Regions from separate parts of the Kurthia sp. ISK08 genome, predicted to be linked through region 2. Evidence: riboswitches for the same ligand, from Rfam matches in the RefSeq annotation. Region 2 holds a riboswitch; the other holds the start of a gene.
The links. Region 2 has a riboswitch for cobalamin ahead of ACKVQX_RS06905 (energy-coupling factor ABC transporter permease). Riboswitches for the same ligand answer to the same signal wherever they lie in the genome.
Positions count from the first base shown of each region.

Region 1: linked by a shared signal. The riboswitch ahead of ACKVQX_RS00895 (GntR family transcriptional regulator) and the one ahead of ACKVQX_RS06905 (energy-coupling factor ABC transporter permease) in region 2 are both predicted to bind cobalamin.

Region 1 is NZ_JBJXHL010000001.1:181,301-189,157, forward strand. It holds gene ACKVQX_RS00870 (bifunctional UDP-sugar hydrolase/5'-nucleotidase) at 1-99, shown strand, start outside; gene ACKVQX_RS00875 (DUF4309 domain-containing protein) at 303-1,007, shown strand; gene ACKVQX_RS00880 (glycine betaine ABC transporter substrate-binding protein) at 1,115-1,981, opposite strand; gene ACKVQX_RS00885 (proline/glycine betaine ABC transporter permease) at 1,992-2,843, opposite strand; gene ACKVQX_RS00890 (glycine betaine/L-proline ABC transporter ATP-binding protein) at 2,836-4,038, opposite strand; gene ACKVQX_RS00895 (GntR family transcriptional regulator) at 4,240-4,878, opposite strand; cobalamin riboswitch at 5,244-5,439, opposite strand; gene ACKVQX_RS00900 (glutathione peroxidase) at 5,480-5,956, opposite strand; gene ACKVQX_RS00905 (family 20 glycosylhydrolase) at 5,988-7,079, opposite strand; gene ACKVQX_RS00910 (iron ABC transporter permease) at 7,117-7,857, opposite strand, start outside.
Region 2 is NZ_JBJXHL010000003.1:63,622-71,478, forward strand. It holds gene cbiQ (cobalt ECF transporter T component CbiQ) at 1-350, opposite strand, end outside; gene ACKVQX_RS06900 (energy-coupling factor ABC transporter substrate-binding protein) at 337-630, opposite strand; gene ACKVQX_RS06905 (energy-coupling factor ABC transporter permease) at 630-1,310, opposite strand; cobalamin riboswitch at 1,501-1,688, opposite strand; cobalamin riboswitch at 1,916-2,097, shown strand; gene ACKVQX_RS06910 (ferredoxin) at 2,253-2,627, shown strand; gene cobJ (precorrin-3B C(17)-methyltransferase) at 2,627-4,258, shown strand; gene ACKVQX_RS06920 (sirohydrochlorin chelatase) at 4,270-5,181, shown strand; gene cobK (precorrin-6A reductase) at 5,178-5,933, shown strand; gene ACKVQX_RS06930 (precorrin-8X methylmutase) at 5,936-6,631, shown strand; gene ACKVQX_RS06935 (cobalt-precorrin-5B (C(1))-methyltransferase) at 6,631-7,743, shown strand; gene cbiE (precorrin-6y C5,15-methyltransferase (decarboxylating) subunit CbiE) at 7,727-7,857, shown strand, end outside.

The sequences.
Region 1 (7,857 bases), on a different contig from region 2:
CTTGGTTTAGATACAGATGCATTCATTCAATATATTACAAACTTAAAAACAGTAGATGCTTCTTCTGTTGTAGAACCTCGTTTAAAAGAAGTACAATAAATTTTAAAACCCGAAATTGCGTCATATAGTGCAATTTCGGGTTTTATACTTTGACCATTCCATCTCTTTATTTTATGAATATAACAAAAAGATAACAAATATTGAAACTTCTTAACAATTTTTGCTGCTATTTGTAGTAGTTGTATTCTTTTTATTTGGTATAATTTAATAGAGAATATAAACGATTAAAAGGAGGAGATTCGATGAAAACTTATACAAAACTAGCTAGTTTACTTGCAGCTTCTTCACTGCTACTTGTTGCTTGCGGAGAGCCAGAAGCAACTCCTGAAAAGGAAGTGCCGAAAACACAGGCAGCTGAAAACACGACAGCGAAAACAGAAGATGTACAAACAGAGGATGTACAAACAGAGGCTAGTAAAAAAGAAGACACTACTGTAACATCTACTTCTTCTAAAAAAATCGAAACAAAATCAAAAGACACGGTAAAACCTATCTTACGTGATTTTTTACAAAACCAATTCAAAACAGCGAAAAATGGTATGACAGAAGGTGTTCCATTTGAGAGTGGAAAATCAGTTTATGAAGACATTACAAACAAATGGGGAAAACCCGCTACAACATTCTCTAACAATACGAACTATATTGAGTACAAAAAGAAAGGCAAAGTAACCTATGCTTTTGCTATTGGACGCGGAGATCGTGTTTATGATGTGCGTACTTTCGTAGCGCCTGATTCTTCATTTAAACTATCTGATATTACATTTTCAGATATTATAGCTGTTGGTGGTAAGCCATCTTCAACAACTTATAACGGTAAAGACACGATTTTAAATTACAAAGTTGGAAAAAATACACTTAAATTTGTTGGTCCAACAAAAACAAAAAAATTACACCATATTTCAATCTTTAATCAACGTGCTTCAGAGCCAATGGGCGGACGTGGTTAATTGATTAAAAACGAGGTCTTACCGTGCGTAGACCTCGTTTTTTAATGTAAAAAATCCTATGCGTGAACTTTCATATGTTCACTACATAGGATTTATTTATTACACGATTATTTTGTCCACTCTGCTACTTTTGTTTGGTTTTCTTTAATCCAAGTTTTTGCAGCTTGTTCTGGTGGTGTACCATCATGAATATCTAACATAACTGATTCGATATCATCTGTTGTCCAGTTAAAGTTTTTCAAAATTTTATAAGCATCTGGTGATTTCTCTTTTAGCTTTTTAGAAGCGAATGTATGAATTTGTTCTTCGCCACCATATACTTTCTTCGGATCTTTTAAGAATTTTAAATCATATTTTTGGAACATCCAGTGTGGTGCCCATCCTGTAATAACGATATCTTCTTTCTTCTTGATAGCTTGACCAAGTGCTACAGTCATCGCACCTGAAGAAGATTGTTTTAGTTTCCAATCACTTAAGTTTTTATAATCTTTTAAAGCCTTTTCTGTAGCACCCATGATGCCTGCTCCTGGCTCAATACCTGTGATTTCTTTTTTCGCTTGGTCTTTTAAATCTTCAATTGAATCAACCTTCATATAATCTGGTACAACTAAACCAATTTTAGCACCTTTTAAGTTAACACCTAAATCCTCTACTTGGTCTTTATACTTATCATATTGCGCACCATGTGTATGTGGTAGCCATCCAGCTACCATTGCATCTGCTTTGTTATTTGCGACAGCTTCCCACATCACTGCATTATCAAGTGAAGTTGTTTTGACTTTAATGCCTTCTTCTTTTAAAACTTCAGCAATAACATTTGTTGAAGCTACTTCTGTATCCCATTCTACATATGCAAGTTCAACAGTTGGATCTGACTTATCTGAACTTGAAGAGTTACCGCATCCAGCAAGGACTGCTGATAGACCAAGACCTAAAGCTAGTCCTGCTGCTTTCATTGTTTTTGAAAATTTCATCTAATTCACCCTACCCTTTTTTAGTATTGAAACTTTGTGTTAAACGATCAATTAAGATTGCAAAAATAACAAGTGCTAAACCAGCTACAAAACCTGGTCCAACGTCTGCTCTTTGTACAGCTGTTAATACTTTTTGACCTAAACCTTCTGCACCAATCATCGATGCAATAACAACCATTGATAGCGATAGCATAACCGTTTGGTTTACACCAGCCATAATTGTTGATTTTGCTAATGGTAGTTCTACGTTGAATAATTTCTGTGGTCCTGTACTACCGAAAGATTCTGATGCCTCAATTAATTCTTTTGGTACTTGCTGAATCCCTAAATTCGTAAAACGAATCGTTGGTGGGATTGAGAAAATAATGGAAGCAAACACCCCTGGTACTAAACCAATACCGAAGAATGCAACAGCTGGAATTAAGTACACAAAACCTGGCATTGTTTGCATGAAGTCTAAAACCGGCTTCATAATACTTTCAAATACTCTACTTTTTGACATACAAATACCAACAGGAATCCCGATAATAATCGAAATTAAACTCGCAAATAGTACAAGCGTGACCGTATTCATTAAGTCACTCCATAATCCTTGGTTATAAATAAACAGTAAACCAAGTACTGCGAAAATCGTTAAACCGAGTTTTTTCTTCGTTGCAAAAAATGCTAATACTGCAACTAATAAAATAAATACAATTGCTGGAACCATAAGTAAGAAATCTGTAACGGCAAGCATCATGCTTTCTGTATTCTCTTGAATTGCATCAAAGAAACCTTGTCCGTGTTCCGTAATATAATCCATTGCATTATTCGTCCATTTTGCAAGTGGCATCATCGGAATTTGATCGAGTAAATTATTCATGTGCCGTCACCTCCGCAGATGTTTCTTTTGCGAGAGCTTCAATCACTACACCGCGAATAAGAACCCCAACTAGCTGATCATTTTTCATAACAGCTACTGGTGTTTTTGAGTCTGAAATAATTGGCAACACTTCTTCTAATAGTAAATCGTGTGGCACTGTTAAAATATCTTGTTGTACACAATTGATTAAATTTGTTTGGCCTTCTTTTGCACAACGTAATGCGTCGTCTGCAGTTATGTAGCCAACTAATTGTTTTGGCGGTGTCACTGCTAATACCATACTCACTTGTTCATCTTTCATACGTTTTAATGCCATTTTTGGTCCATCATGTGCCGGATTAATCGTTACTGGTTTCACCATGATGTTTTCAGCTGTTAATACTTTAGAACGGTCGATGTCTTCAATGAAGCTACTTACATATTCATCAGCTGGATTTGTTAGAATTTCTTCACCCGTACCGATTTGAATGATTTGTCCATCTTTCATAATGGCGATTCGGTCACCAATGCGTAGTGCTTCATTCAAATCATGCGTAATAAAGATAATTGTCTTCTTCATATTTTGTTGAAGTTCTAACAACTCATCTTGCATCTCTTTCCGTATTAAAGGGTCGAGGGCTGAAAAGGCTTCATCCATTAGAACAATTTCGGCATCGTTTGCGAGTGCCCGTGCAAGACCTACACGTTGCTGCATACCACCGGATAATTGCTTTGGATATTGATCTTTGAAATCAATGAGTCCCGCGTTCTCAAGTGCTTTTTCAGCTTTGACTTTACGCTCTTCCTTTGGAACCCCTCGAACCTTTAATCCATATTCGGTATTTTTTAAAATCGTTTGATGTGGGAATAACCCAAAATTCTGAAAGACCATATTAATTGAATTTCTTCGCACTTGTCGTAATTGTGTTTTATTCATTTTCGATACATCTGCATCGTTAATGTAAATTTGCCCTGTTGTTGGTTCGATTAAACGATTAAGTAATCGTACAAGTGTTGATTTACCACTACCTGATAAACCCATAATAACGAAGATTTCACCTTCTTTTACTTCAAAGCTTGCATCATAAACACCAACAGTTGCACCTGTTTCTTTTAAAATAGTTGATTTACTTTTTCCCTTCTTTACAAGCTCTTCTGCTTGTGTAATTTTTTTTCCGAAAATTTTACTTACGTTTTCCACTCTTATTTTAGCCAAGAGCTACACCTCAATTCGTTGCGATATCAGTTTGTTACAAAATAAGTAACAACTTAACCCTAACAAAAAGTTGTTACTTATGTCAAATGTAAGCATCAAAATGCCATGTTTCCCCTGGGAGAAACATGGCATTTCCTATCATTATTTTATGTTTATGAATCCTTGTCACAACAAGGTTTATATACCTTTTAAAAAGTCGATTTATCCTTTGTATAAAAAATTTTTTACAATATCGAAAGATGCTTCATTTCCAATAAAGTATAGTACATCATTTTCTTTAATTGATGCATATGGTCCAGGTGATAATAAAATCGTTTCACCGCGACGAATCCCGACAATTGTAGCTGTCGTATTTTGCCAGAAATTTAATTCTTGAATGGTCATATCTAAATACAGGCATTCCGATGTTACAGTCACGTTGAATGGTGCAAATGGATTGAGCGAATGAAAACGATTTGTTCGCGACACTAACTCTTGTGACAGTTGTTCCAAGCGCTCTAATTCTTCTTTTTGTTTGGCGATGGATTGAAAGACATCATGCTGAATTTCATTGACTGATTGCACATCTTTTAATTGATGTACAAATTTTGCAGCTTCTTCATAAGACTTGATGAAGACGCCACTCCCCTTTGTAGCTTGAACGATTCCTAAATCTTGTAGTACTGCAATGGCACGGCGCGCCGTTTCAGATGAAACACCATATTTACTCGCTAATGAGGAACGTGCATATAGCTTTTGCCCAACCTCATATTCTCGATCTACAATCTTAGAGGCAAGGTCAGCCGCAATAATTTGATAACGCGCCTGCTTTATTTTTGTTTTTTTCTCATGTTCGGTCATTTACCGAAACCTCACTCTCCATCTCAAAATATATAGTCCATATAGTAGCACTAAATACATTGCTTTTCTATATCTTTACAAATAATTTATACATTTTTAAAGTAAACGAAACATTTTACTGTATTAAAAAGAAGGAATCACGTATAAACACGCAATTCCTTCTTCTCTAGAGTTTAGTTCTGTTAGGTCCCGTAACGAAACAAATTTTGTATTATACTATTCGGAAGTTGGGGAGTTCTAAATAGTCGTATTGAATCATTGAATGGGAATCGTAACGAGAGCACAAAAAACAGCTTCCCCACAGGAAAGCTGTCATCTACTAAAAACATAAGTAGCTAACATCAACCTATCCTCGTAGGTAAATAAAGATGCACAGTAGAATTGGCAGGTCTCCTGGCTCATGGTCACTGTGTAACAGCCCCTTCCCATCTATTTAAAGACAGTGGATATGCTTACTACACTCACATTTACAGTTGCGGGACAGCGCTGGAATCACACCAGCTTCCCTTTTAAGCGAGGCGAATTCAAGGATTCCCTCACACCAATTCAAGCACTATTGATTTACAATTTATATATTATCTTAAAATGTCTAAATTGTCAATCAAATTTCTAAATATTTGACAATATCTTCCTCAAACTGACTTGGCTTATCTTTCGATGCATAACGCGCCACGACATGACCGTCGCGATCTACAAGGAACTTTGTGAAATTCCACTTAATGCTACTACCTAAAAACCCTTTTGAATGTTCTTTTAAATACGTGAATAATGGATGCTCATCTTTACCATTTACATGAACTAATTCATGCATCGGGAACGTAACACCATATTGTAAACGACACTGTTCTGCTGCCGCTTCACCTGAATCTAATTCTTGCTTGAACTGATTTGATGGGAAGCCGAGTACGACTAATCCTTTGTCTTTATACTTTTGATACAATTCTTCGAGTTCTTTGAATTGCGGTGTAAAACCACATTTTGATGCTGTATTCACAATCAATAATACTTTTCCTTCGTACTCTTTCATTGAATACGTTTTTCCATCTTCTAATGTAACGTCTAAATCATAAATAGACATCAAAACACCCCTCAAAAATAATGTATTACTACTACTTTACCTTTTTCATCATTGTCGGAAACAATTCTTTCGTATAGTTGTAAACTTGGTCGGCTGTATATTTCTTTGAACCTTCTCCCCATATAGAGATGGCTGCACCAGAAATTTTTGACGTAGTTTGCTGATGAGATGAATTCCATCTCCCTAACGTCCAGTTCTTTTTAATATCTCGTTTCATATACTGCAGATCCGAACGAATTGAACCTTTTGATGTAAAATCTACATATAAGTAGTAATCATTATAATTATACACTGTGTGTCCTGCTTTTATTAACTGTGGCGCACTGGGACGAACTTTTTCACGATACTTCTTTTCAGTTGTACTTTCGGGTTCACCCGTCCAACTCCAAAATGTAATCGCAATCGTTTGATCTAACTTTTTTAAATCTGCCTTCAATAAAGAATCATTCCAAATCCATATACGCACATGCTTCTTTTGCAAATAACGATTCATTTGATTGAAGTAATGGATGTATTTCACATGATCTTCTTCATCATAGGCAATCTCGTCTCCACCAATATGCATCGTTTTTGTTTTCGGTAAAGCTTGTAAAACTTCACGATATAATGCTTGTACGAATCTTATACTCGACTGATTCGGTGCAATTTGATTCCACTCATCACGCACCAACTTTTTCGCTGCCTTCGGATTCGCTTTTTCATACAGTTTTAAAATAGCTCCCATATGACTAGGTGTATCAATCTCGGGTATTAATTCAATCTTCTTCTTCGCCGCATACGCTTCTAAAGAGCGCATCTGCTTCATCGATAAAAAGGTTTGCTTCGTTAATGGATTGCGATAGAGTCCGTCTTTTTGCTGCCATGATTTCTTTGCTGGCTGTCCTAAAAGTCGACTCTCTAATGCATAGTTTTCATCATCAGTTAAATGAAGATGTACATAGTTCCCGCCTGATTTTTTCACGTCATCTATATACTTCTTTAAAACATCGATTGTATAAGGGCGACGTGCTAAATCTAAATTCATACCGTATTTTTGCTCCTGCGCCTGTGCTACATTTTGTTCACTACACCCTGTTAAGCCTATAAGCATACAAATAGATAAACCAAATAGCCACTTTTTCATAAAAATCCTCCTGATGTTTCCTTACTTCTACTATCTATTATACTTGTTTTTTTAATAAATATAAGAAGTATGGTGCACCAATAATAGCGACAACAATCCCAACTGGAATACTCGATTCTGTTAAAATCGAGCGACCAATCGCATCTGCCACTAATAAGAGAATCGGGCCAATGACAATCGTCATCGGTAAAAAACGTTGATGGCGTGGTCCAACAAGTGAACGGGCAATATGAGGGGCCATTAAACCGATAAAGCCAATTCCGCCTGTCACAGATACTGCAGCTGCTGCTAGACCAACTGCTAATAATAAGAAGTACATACGCTGTTTGTTCAATGAAGCACCTAATCCTACTGCCATCGGCTCACTTAGCCCTAAAATGTTCAAATGGTTCGAACGCATTATAGTAAATGGAACGAGAATGAGTACCCATGGAAGTAGAGCCCATACAAACGGCCAATCGGCTCCCCAAACATTCCCTGCTAACCACCCTGCAATAAAGTCGACATCTGAGCGATTTGCTGAAGAAATCAGCATGACCATGATGCCCGATAAAGCCGCTGCAAATCCAACACCGACAAGAATTAATCGGAATGGTTGAATCCCACGATTTCGTTCATAAGAAAAACTATAGATGAGGAGAGCTGTTATAATCGCACTGACAAACCCAACAATCGGTAATGCATATGAAAAATTCGTTAGCTCTCCTTTTGCAAATAAGTAAAGTACCGTAATTCCAACACCTGCACCTGCATTAATCCCGATAATCCCAGGGTCTGC
Region 2 (7,857 bases):
AGGTGAAACGCTGTATCGACACTCGCTTTTCCGATAAAAAGTTGTACACTTCCAAATGACATACTCCAATAGTGAGGGGGAAGTGTAGACGTTGTAAATGAAATAAGAATCGAAAAAATACTTGTCAGCAAAAAGAAACCAGGCAAAAGAAGTAATTTACAATAGAGTGATAATGGTATTTTAGCGGCAAATAAAATAAAAGTACTCATTACGAAAAACGTAATGAGTGAAATAAGTACATCCTTTGTGATGACAGCGAATAGCAAAAAACTCAGTGCCAATACCATCTTCTCTAAAGGATGTACGTTGCTTAAACGATTCGTATAAGCATATTGATCAATTGGAATCATGCGAAACCTTTTCTTTTTTCGTACGACCACGCATTAAACCGAAGAAGTAGCCGATAAAACCTGCACCAATTGCCGCTTGTAGTGCAAATAATAAACTTTCGATTTCGCCACTTGGTGGTTCCCAAATGCTCGAGAACCATGGTTCATAGCTTTTGTCGATTTCGGTAATGGCTGCTTCTGCTTCACCATCCGCACCGCCAAATTCAGCACCCTTTTGAATAAATAAAGGGAAGATGGCAAGGGCGATGACGATGAAAAGGAAGAATAGGTTCTTTTTCATTATTCAGCTGCCTCCTTTTTCTTCGTAAAAATATTTAACATACGTAACTCTGCCACATTGTATTTTCGTAAGAAGTTCATAACAATGACCGTTAATAAACCTTCACTAATCGCAAGTGGAATTTGTGTGAATGAGAAAATACTTGCGAATTTTGCGAATGAAGCAAGCATGCCGCCCGCTTCTGATGGGAAGGCAAGTGCTAATTGGAATGATGTAATTGTATATGTACCGAGATCACCAAGCATTGCGGCTAAAAAGACAGCAACGGAGAATGACCAACCTGCTTTTTGAGCGCCTTTGAATACATACCATGCGATAATTGGACCAGCAACTGCCATTGAGAAGGCATTCGCGCCAAGTGTTGTAAGTCCGCCATGTGCAAGTAGTAATGCTTGGAATAGTAACACGATTGAACCGACAACACTCATCGCCAGTGGTCCGAATAATACAGTACCTAAGCCGACACCTGTTGGATGTGAACAACTACCTGTAACCGATGGGATTTTTAATGCGGATAAGACGAAAGCGAAAGCCCCAGATAATCCAAGCATCATCTTCGTTTCAGGATGTTCTTTTACAGTTTTTCGAATCGAACGAATCCCCATAATGATAAATGGTAGGGAGATGGCCCACCAAAAAATCGCCCACTCAATCGGTAAAAAGCCTTCCATAATGTGCATCGCATTCGCACGATTTGGCACGATTAAGAGAATGGGTAAAAAATAAACTAGCTTTAATAATTTCTTCAACACGTTCAAACGTCCTCCTTTTTCTTTGAGAATGTGCACAAAAAAACCTATTCTACAATATAGAATAGGTTAAAAAAGACATAGCAAAAAAAGCTGTCTTTCATACGCCTATCCTCGTAGGGTGAAATCAATCTTCGGTGGCAGGTCTCCTGGCTTCGCCTCATCATGTATCAACACCTTCCCGTTCATTGAACAGTGGCATATCGTTCATACACTCCGCTTCACAGTTGCGGGACAGCATCGGATTTACACCGATTTCCCTTTTAAGTAAGTTCATCAAAAACTTACACCATCGAATCGTTAAAATTATTTGATATTTCTAAAAAAGCTTATCATAAAACGCTAAATTTTGACAATACGTATTTTTTTTAACAAAAATTTTTTATGTAAGAATACTGGATAAATGCAGAGATTTCAGTGTTTTTTCAAGGTAAATAAACTTTAATAATATTCTATCAAAATGAATTTTCAGAAAAGTGTCTTGAAAGTTAGACAAATTATGGTTATGATTATAACCAAGATTTTGAAATTACATATAACGATTGTATTTTAGGAGTGCCTATTATTTTTAGGTTAAAAGGGAAAATGGTGAGATGCCATTACAGCCCCCGCTACTGTATAAGTGTCGAAACAGTCAGATCCATTGGCGAATTGCTGAGAAGGGACTGCGTTCGGATACACTTGAGTCAGGAAACCTGCTTCTAAAATCGGACAAACTTTTCGGTGGGAAGAGATTTGGACAAACTAGTAGTTGGGCTACGTTTATTTCGTTATGCTCATTTTTAGGATGTTCAACCTCTATTCGCCTAGAATAGAGGTTTTTTGTTTGCGCAAAAGCGGATCGTTCGGATACATACGAGGGGGATGTTAGACATGACAACTTGGAATTTGAATGGTGTGCAATCACACGTATTAATTTGTAATGGTAGTAGCTGCATGCGTAAAGAGGGAGAAGAGATTACACAAAAAATTCGCGCGGAAATTACAGCGCGTAACTTGGATGAGCAGATTCATACATCACGTACACGTTGTAACGGACGTTGTAAAGATGCATGTGTCGTTGTGCATTATCCAAAAGGCGATTGGTATAGCATTACGTCGGAAGAAGAAGCGACACGTTTTGTAGCGCAACTTGCAGGTGAGCAAAAAACGGTTGTACCGCGTATTACATTTGAAAATGGCGCGTTCGTTCGTAATGAAGATACACCAGCGATTAAGGGGATTTCAAAAGTGAAGGAGGAAGTTTAATGACACAACAAGGAAAATTGTATGTCGTTGGCTTCGGTCCTGGAGACTTTCAGCATATTACGAATCGTGCAGTAGAAGTATTAAAATCATGTGACGTTGTCATCGGTTATAAAACCTATGTCGATTTGATTCAAGATTTAATTACAGCGACAGCCGTAATTAGTACAGGGATGACAGAAGAAGTGTCGCGTGCGCAAGAAGCAGTAAAACAAGCAGAGGCAGGTAAGTCTGTTGCCGTTATTTCAAGTGGCGATGCAGGTGTGTATGGTATGGCAGGACTTGTGTACGAAGTGTTAATTGAACAAGGTTGGACGGAGAAAACAGGTGTACCGATTGAGATTGTGCCAGGAATTTCAGCTATTAATTCATGTGCATCATTACTAGGCGCACCCGTCATGCATGATGCTTGTACGATTAGTTTGAGTGACCATTTAACACCATGGGATCTAATTGCAAAACGAATTGAAGCAGCTGCGATGGCAGACTTCGTTATTGCTTTTTATAACCCGAAAAGTGGTCGTCGTACACGTCAAATTGCGGAAGCACAGCGCATTTTACTGATGTATCGTCATCCAGATACGCCTGTAGGTCTAGTGAAAAGTGCTTATCGTGAGACGCAGCAAATTCAGATGACGACGCTACAAGAGATGTTGGAATACGATATTGGGATGTTGACGACCGTTGTCATTGGGAATTCGTCGACATTCATGTATGACGGGAAGATGATTACACCGCGTGGTTATCAGCGTAAATATACACTTGGTGAAGAAAAACAACCGTTAAAGCCGCATCAGCGTTTGAAAAAAGAAGCAGAACCATGGGCGATGGATCAGGAAACAGGAAAGTCATACGCGCCACAAGCGATTGCTACAGTGGAGCCGAAAAAGCCTGAAGTAGATACGTTAGCACTTGCAGAGGAAGCGCTTGGCTATCTTGGTGGAACCGTTGTTGAACCGAAACAATATGTTCACCAGAAGATGGAGGCAATTTTCGAGTTTGCGGTCAGCCCAGGCGTAGCGAATAAGAAGATTACACCACAGCAAATGCTTGTGTTAGCCGAAGTAGTGGGTGAAAAAGGTTCGATGGAATATACGCCAGACCATGAATTTATTCTTCGTATTCCAACCACATCACCTGAACGTATTACCGATCGTTTGCGAGAAGTCGGTCTCATAATCGCACCGGTTGGCGATGTTGTGAAAATGAAGGCATGTGATTTCTGTGACGGTGAAAAAGCCGATGCGATTCCATATGCAGATGCACTGCAAGAGGCATTTGGTGGAATGAGCTTACCGAAAACATTAAATATTGGTTTTAATGGCTGCGGAATGGCTTGTTATAAAGCAGTGATGGATGATATCGGAATTGTTTACCGAAAAGGTGCATTCGATGTCTTTATCGGCGCAAAACCTGTCGGACGGACAGCGCACCCGGGTCAACCTGTAGTTGAGGGACTAGACAAAGAACAGTTAGTACCTCTTGTAGAATCGATTATTCAAGAATACAAAGCAAATGCGCATCCGAATGAGCGCTTATTCAAATATTTTAAACGTGTGAAGAAGATTGGAAACTTTATTTATCAAGATCTCACACCAAAAATCAAAATTGCCCCTGCACCTTGTGGGGATTAGGAGTGTTGAAGATGAAAACAGCAGTATTAATCGTAGGTCATGGTAGTCGTCTACCAGCAGGAAATGAAGAAGTACGTCAATTTGCAAAGCGTATTGAAGCGCAATTACCAGAGCAACTTTTAGTGGAAACATGTTTTTTAGAATTTGAAAGTCCAAATATTGCACAGGGAATGAAGGCGTGTGTCGAGCGCGGCGCAGAAAAAATTATTACGATTCCAATTATGCTTTTACAAGCAGGGCATTCAAAAATTCATATTCCAATGGCGATTGATGAAGCGAAAGAATTGTATCCACATGTATCGATTACATATGGTCGTCCATTAGGCATTCACCCAAGTTTAATTGATATTTTAGAGTACCGTTTAGCAGAGAGTGGTTTTGTAAAAGACGAACAAGATGAAGATACGACGGTCTTATTAGTAGCACGCGGCGGTAGTGATTTAGATTCAAATAGTGATGTTTATAAAATCGCGCGCTTATTGTCAGAGCAAATTGGTGTGCGTAATGTAGAGCCTGCGTTTATGGGTGTGACCTATCCAACAGTGGATGAGGGGATTGCACGTTGTGAAAAATTAGGTGCGAAAAAAGTATATATGCTACCGTACTTCTTATTTACAGGTATCTTAATGGAGCGCATGACTGATTGGAAAGCGCGCTATGATACGGAATACGATATGGATATTACATTATGCGAATACTTTGGCTACCATTCATTACTTGAAAAAGTGGTGATTGAGCGTATTGAAGAGGCGTTAGCTGGCGATGTGAAAATGAACTGCGATACGTGTACATATCGTATTAATGCATCTGAATTTGTCGACCATCATCACCATCACGACCATGATCATGGGCATCACCACCATCATCACAATCACGACCACAGTCATGACCATGCGCACGAACATAAGGAAGTGCATCAATAATGTTTTTTCTAGCAGGAACGAGTGATGCGCGTGCGTTAGCTGTTCGACTGAATAACCATCACGATGTTTTAGCAACAGTAGTGACAGATTCAGCGGCTGCGAGTTTGCAAGCAGAGGGAATTGCGACACATGTGGGGCGCTTAACAGCAGAAGAGATGGCTGAAAAAGTGACAGCACGCGGTGATCAAATCATTGTCGATGCAAGTCATCCCTATGCAGAAGAAGCATCAAAAAACGCACAACAAGCGGCACAGTTAGCAGGTGTCCCGTATTGTCGCTACGAACGGATGTCTGAAGATTATGAAAATGACTTGATTACAGTTGTTGAAACATATGAAGAAGCAGCGCTTGAAGCGAAAAAGCGTAAAGGGAATGTGATGTTGCTGACAGGGAGTAAGACGCTACAGATTTTCACGAAGCATTTACTTGGTGAAGAAGAGATTACATTAATCGCACGCATGTTACCGCGCATTGACAATATGGAAAAATGCGAAGCACTTGGTTTACCGCAAAAGCAGATTATTGCGATGCAAGGACCGTTTACAGCAGAGCTAAATACGGCGTTATACAAACAATACGATACGACATTGATGATTACGAAAGAGAGCGGGAAGGTTGGTTCGGTTGATGAAAAAATCACGACAGCTTTAGCACTTGGAATTGAAGTGATTTTGATTGCACGTCCGAAAATGGATTATCCGAATATGTTCCGTAACTTTGATGATATTGAGCAATTTATAGGAGGCATTTGATCATGACAAATGAGCAACAAGAAAAAGAATTATTTATTAATACCGACAACTTTAATACGGATTTCACACCTTTAACAGTAGAGCCGAACCGTATTTATGAATATAGTTTTGAAACGATTTTAGAAGAATATGGTCCGCATGATTATTCAGAAGATGAGTGGTCAATTATTCGTCGTATCGTGCATGCATCAGCCGATTTTGAATTAGGAAAAAGTGTCATTATTCATCCAGATGCGATTCGTGCAGGTATTGAATCGATTCGTGCTGGACGACCTGTGATTGCAGATGTACAGATGATTCAAAGTGGTTCAGGTCGTAAACGATTCCAAAAACATGGTGGCGACCTATATTGTCACATTGCAGACGAAGATGTATCGAAAATGGCGAAGGAACATAATACGACGCGTGCGATTATTTCGATGCAAAAAGCAGCGCGCTTACATGAAGGTGGTATTTATGCGATTGGGAATGCACCAACTGCACTACTAGAACTAATTCGTCTCATTCGTGAAGGAATTGCAAAGCCCGATTTAATCATTGGTATGCCAGTTGGTTTCGTGTCAGCAGCTGAATCAAAAGAGGAATTATCGAAAGTGACAGAAGTGCCTTTCATTACGAATTTAGGTCGTAAAGGCGGTAGTACGGTAACCGTTGCGGCACTAAATGCAATCTCGATTTTAGCTGATCGCCAAGACTAATGGAAAAGAAGAAGAAAAAAGACCCGAAAGATATGCGCCATGGCTATACGACAGGCGCATGTGCCACTGCAACAACGAAAGCAGCTCTAATTGCTTTACTTTCGGGTGAAGAACAAGAATCGGTGACGATTTTTTTACCGGTTGGAAAATATGCCACATTTACGATGGAGCATACCGTACGAGAAGGAGAGGCTGTTCGTTGTGGCACGATTAAAGATGCAGGAGATGATCCTGATGTGACGCATTTAGCACTGATCGAATCGACTGTATCTTTTATTGAAGGTGATGCCATCGTTTTAGATGGTGGTGTCGGTGTAGGACGTGTAACAAAACCAGGGCTTCCTGTGCCTGTTGGAGAAGCAGCGATTAATCCTGTACCGCGTAAAATGTTAGAGGAAGTTGTGAAAGAGACACTCGAACATTTCGGCGTGAAGCGAGGTGTGAAAGTCGTCATCTCGGTTCCAGCTGGTGAGGAGTTGGCGAAAAAGACATTGAATGGTCGCTTGGGAATTGTCGGTGGTATTTCCATCTTAGGAACGAGAGGAACCGTTGTACCGTTTTCAAGTGCAGCTTATATGGCGAGTATTGCTGAAGCTGTTAGTGTTGCACATGCAGCAGGACAAAAACATTTGATTTTAACGACAGGTGGACGGAGTGAGCGCTATGCGATGGCGCTTTTTCCTGATTTAGCTGAAGAATGTTTTATTGAGATGGGTGATTTTGTCGGTCATGCATTGAAGCACTGTAAAATACATGACATTCCGCAAGTGACATTGGTCGGTATGATGGGGAAATTCTCAAAAGTGGCACAAGGGGTCATGATGGTTCACTCGAAAAGCGCGCCAATTAACTTTGAGTTTTTAGCAGACCTTGCAGCAGAGAGTGGTGTACCGCCCGCATTACAAGAAGAAGTGAGGCATGCGAATACGGCTTCGCAAGTAGGCGAGATTATGCTAGAACATGGCTATCAAGCCTTTTTTGATCGTCTTTGCATGGCGTGTTGCCATGCGTCGATTCAACATGTGAAAGGAAACATCAATGTGAGTACCTACATTTATTCAATGAAGGGCGAGCAATTAGGAAGGGCTGAACAAATTGACAGCATCGATTAAATTAATCGGGATTGGTGATGGGGGAAAAGCAACCTTAAACCAGCAAACAACCGAATGGATTGAACAAAGTGATGTATTAGTCGCAGGTGAGCGTGTTCTTGCCTTTTTCGATAC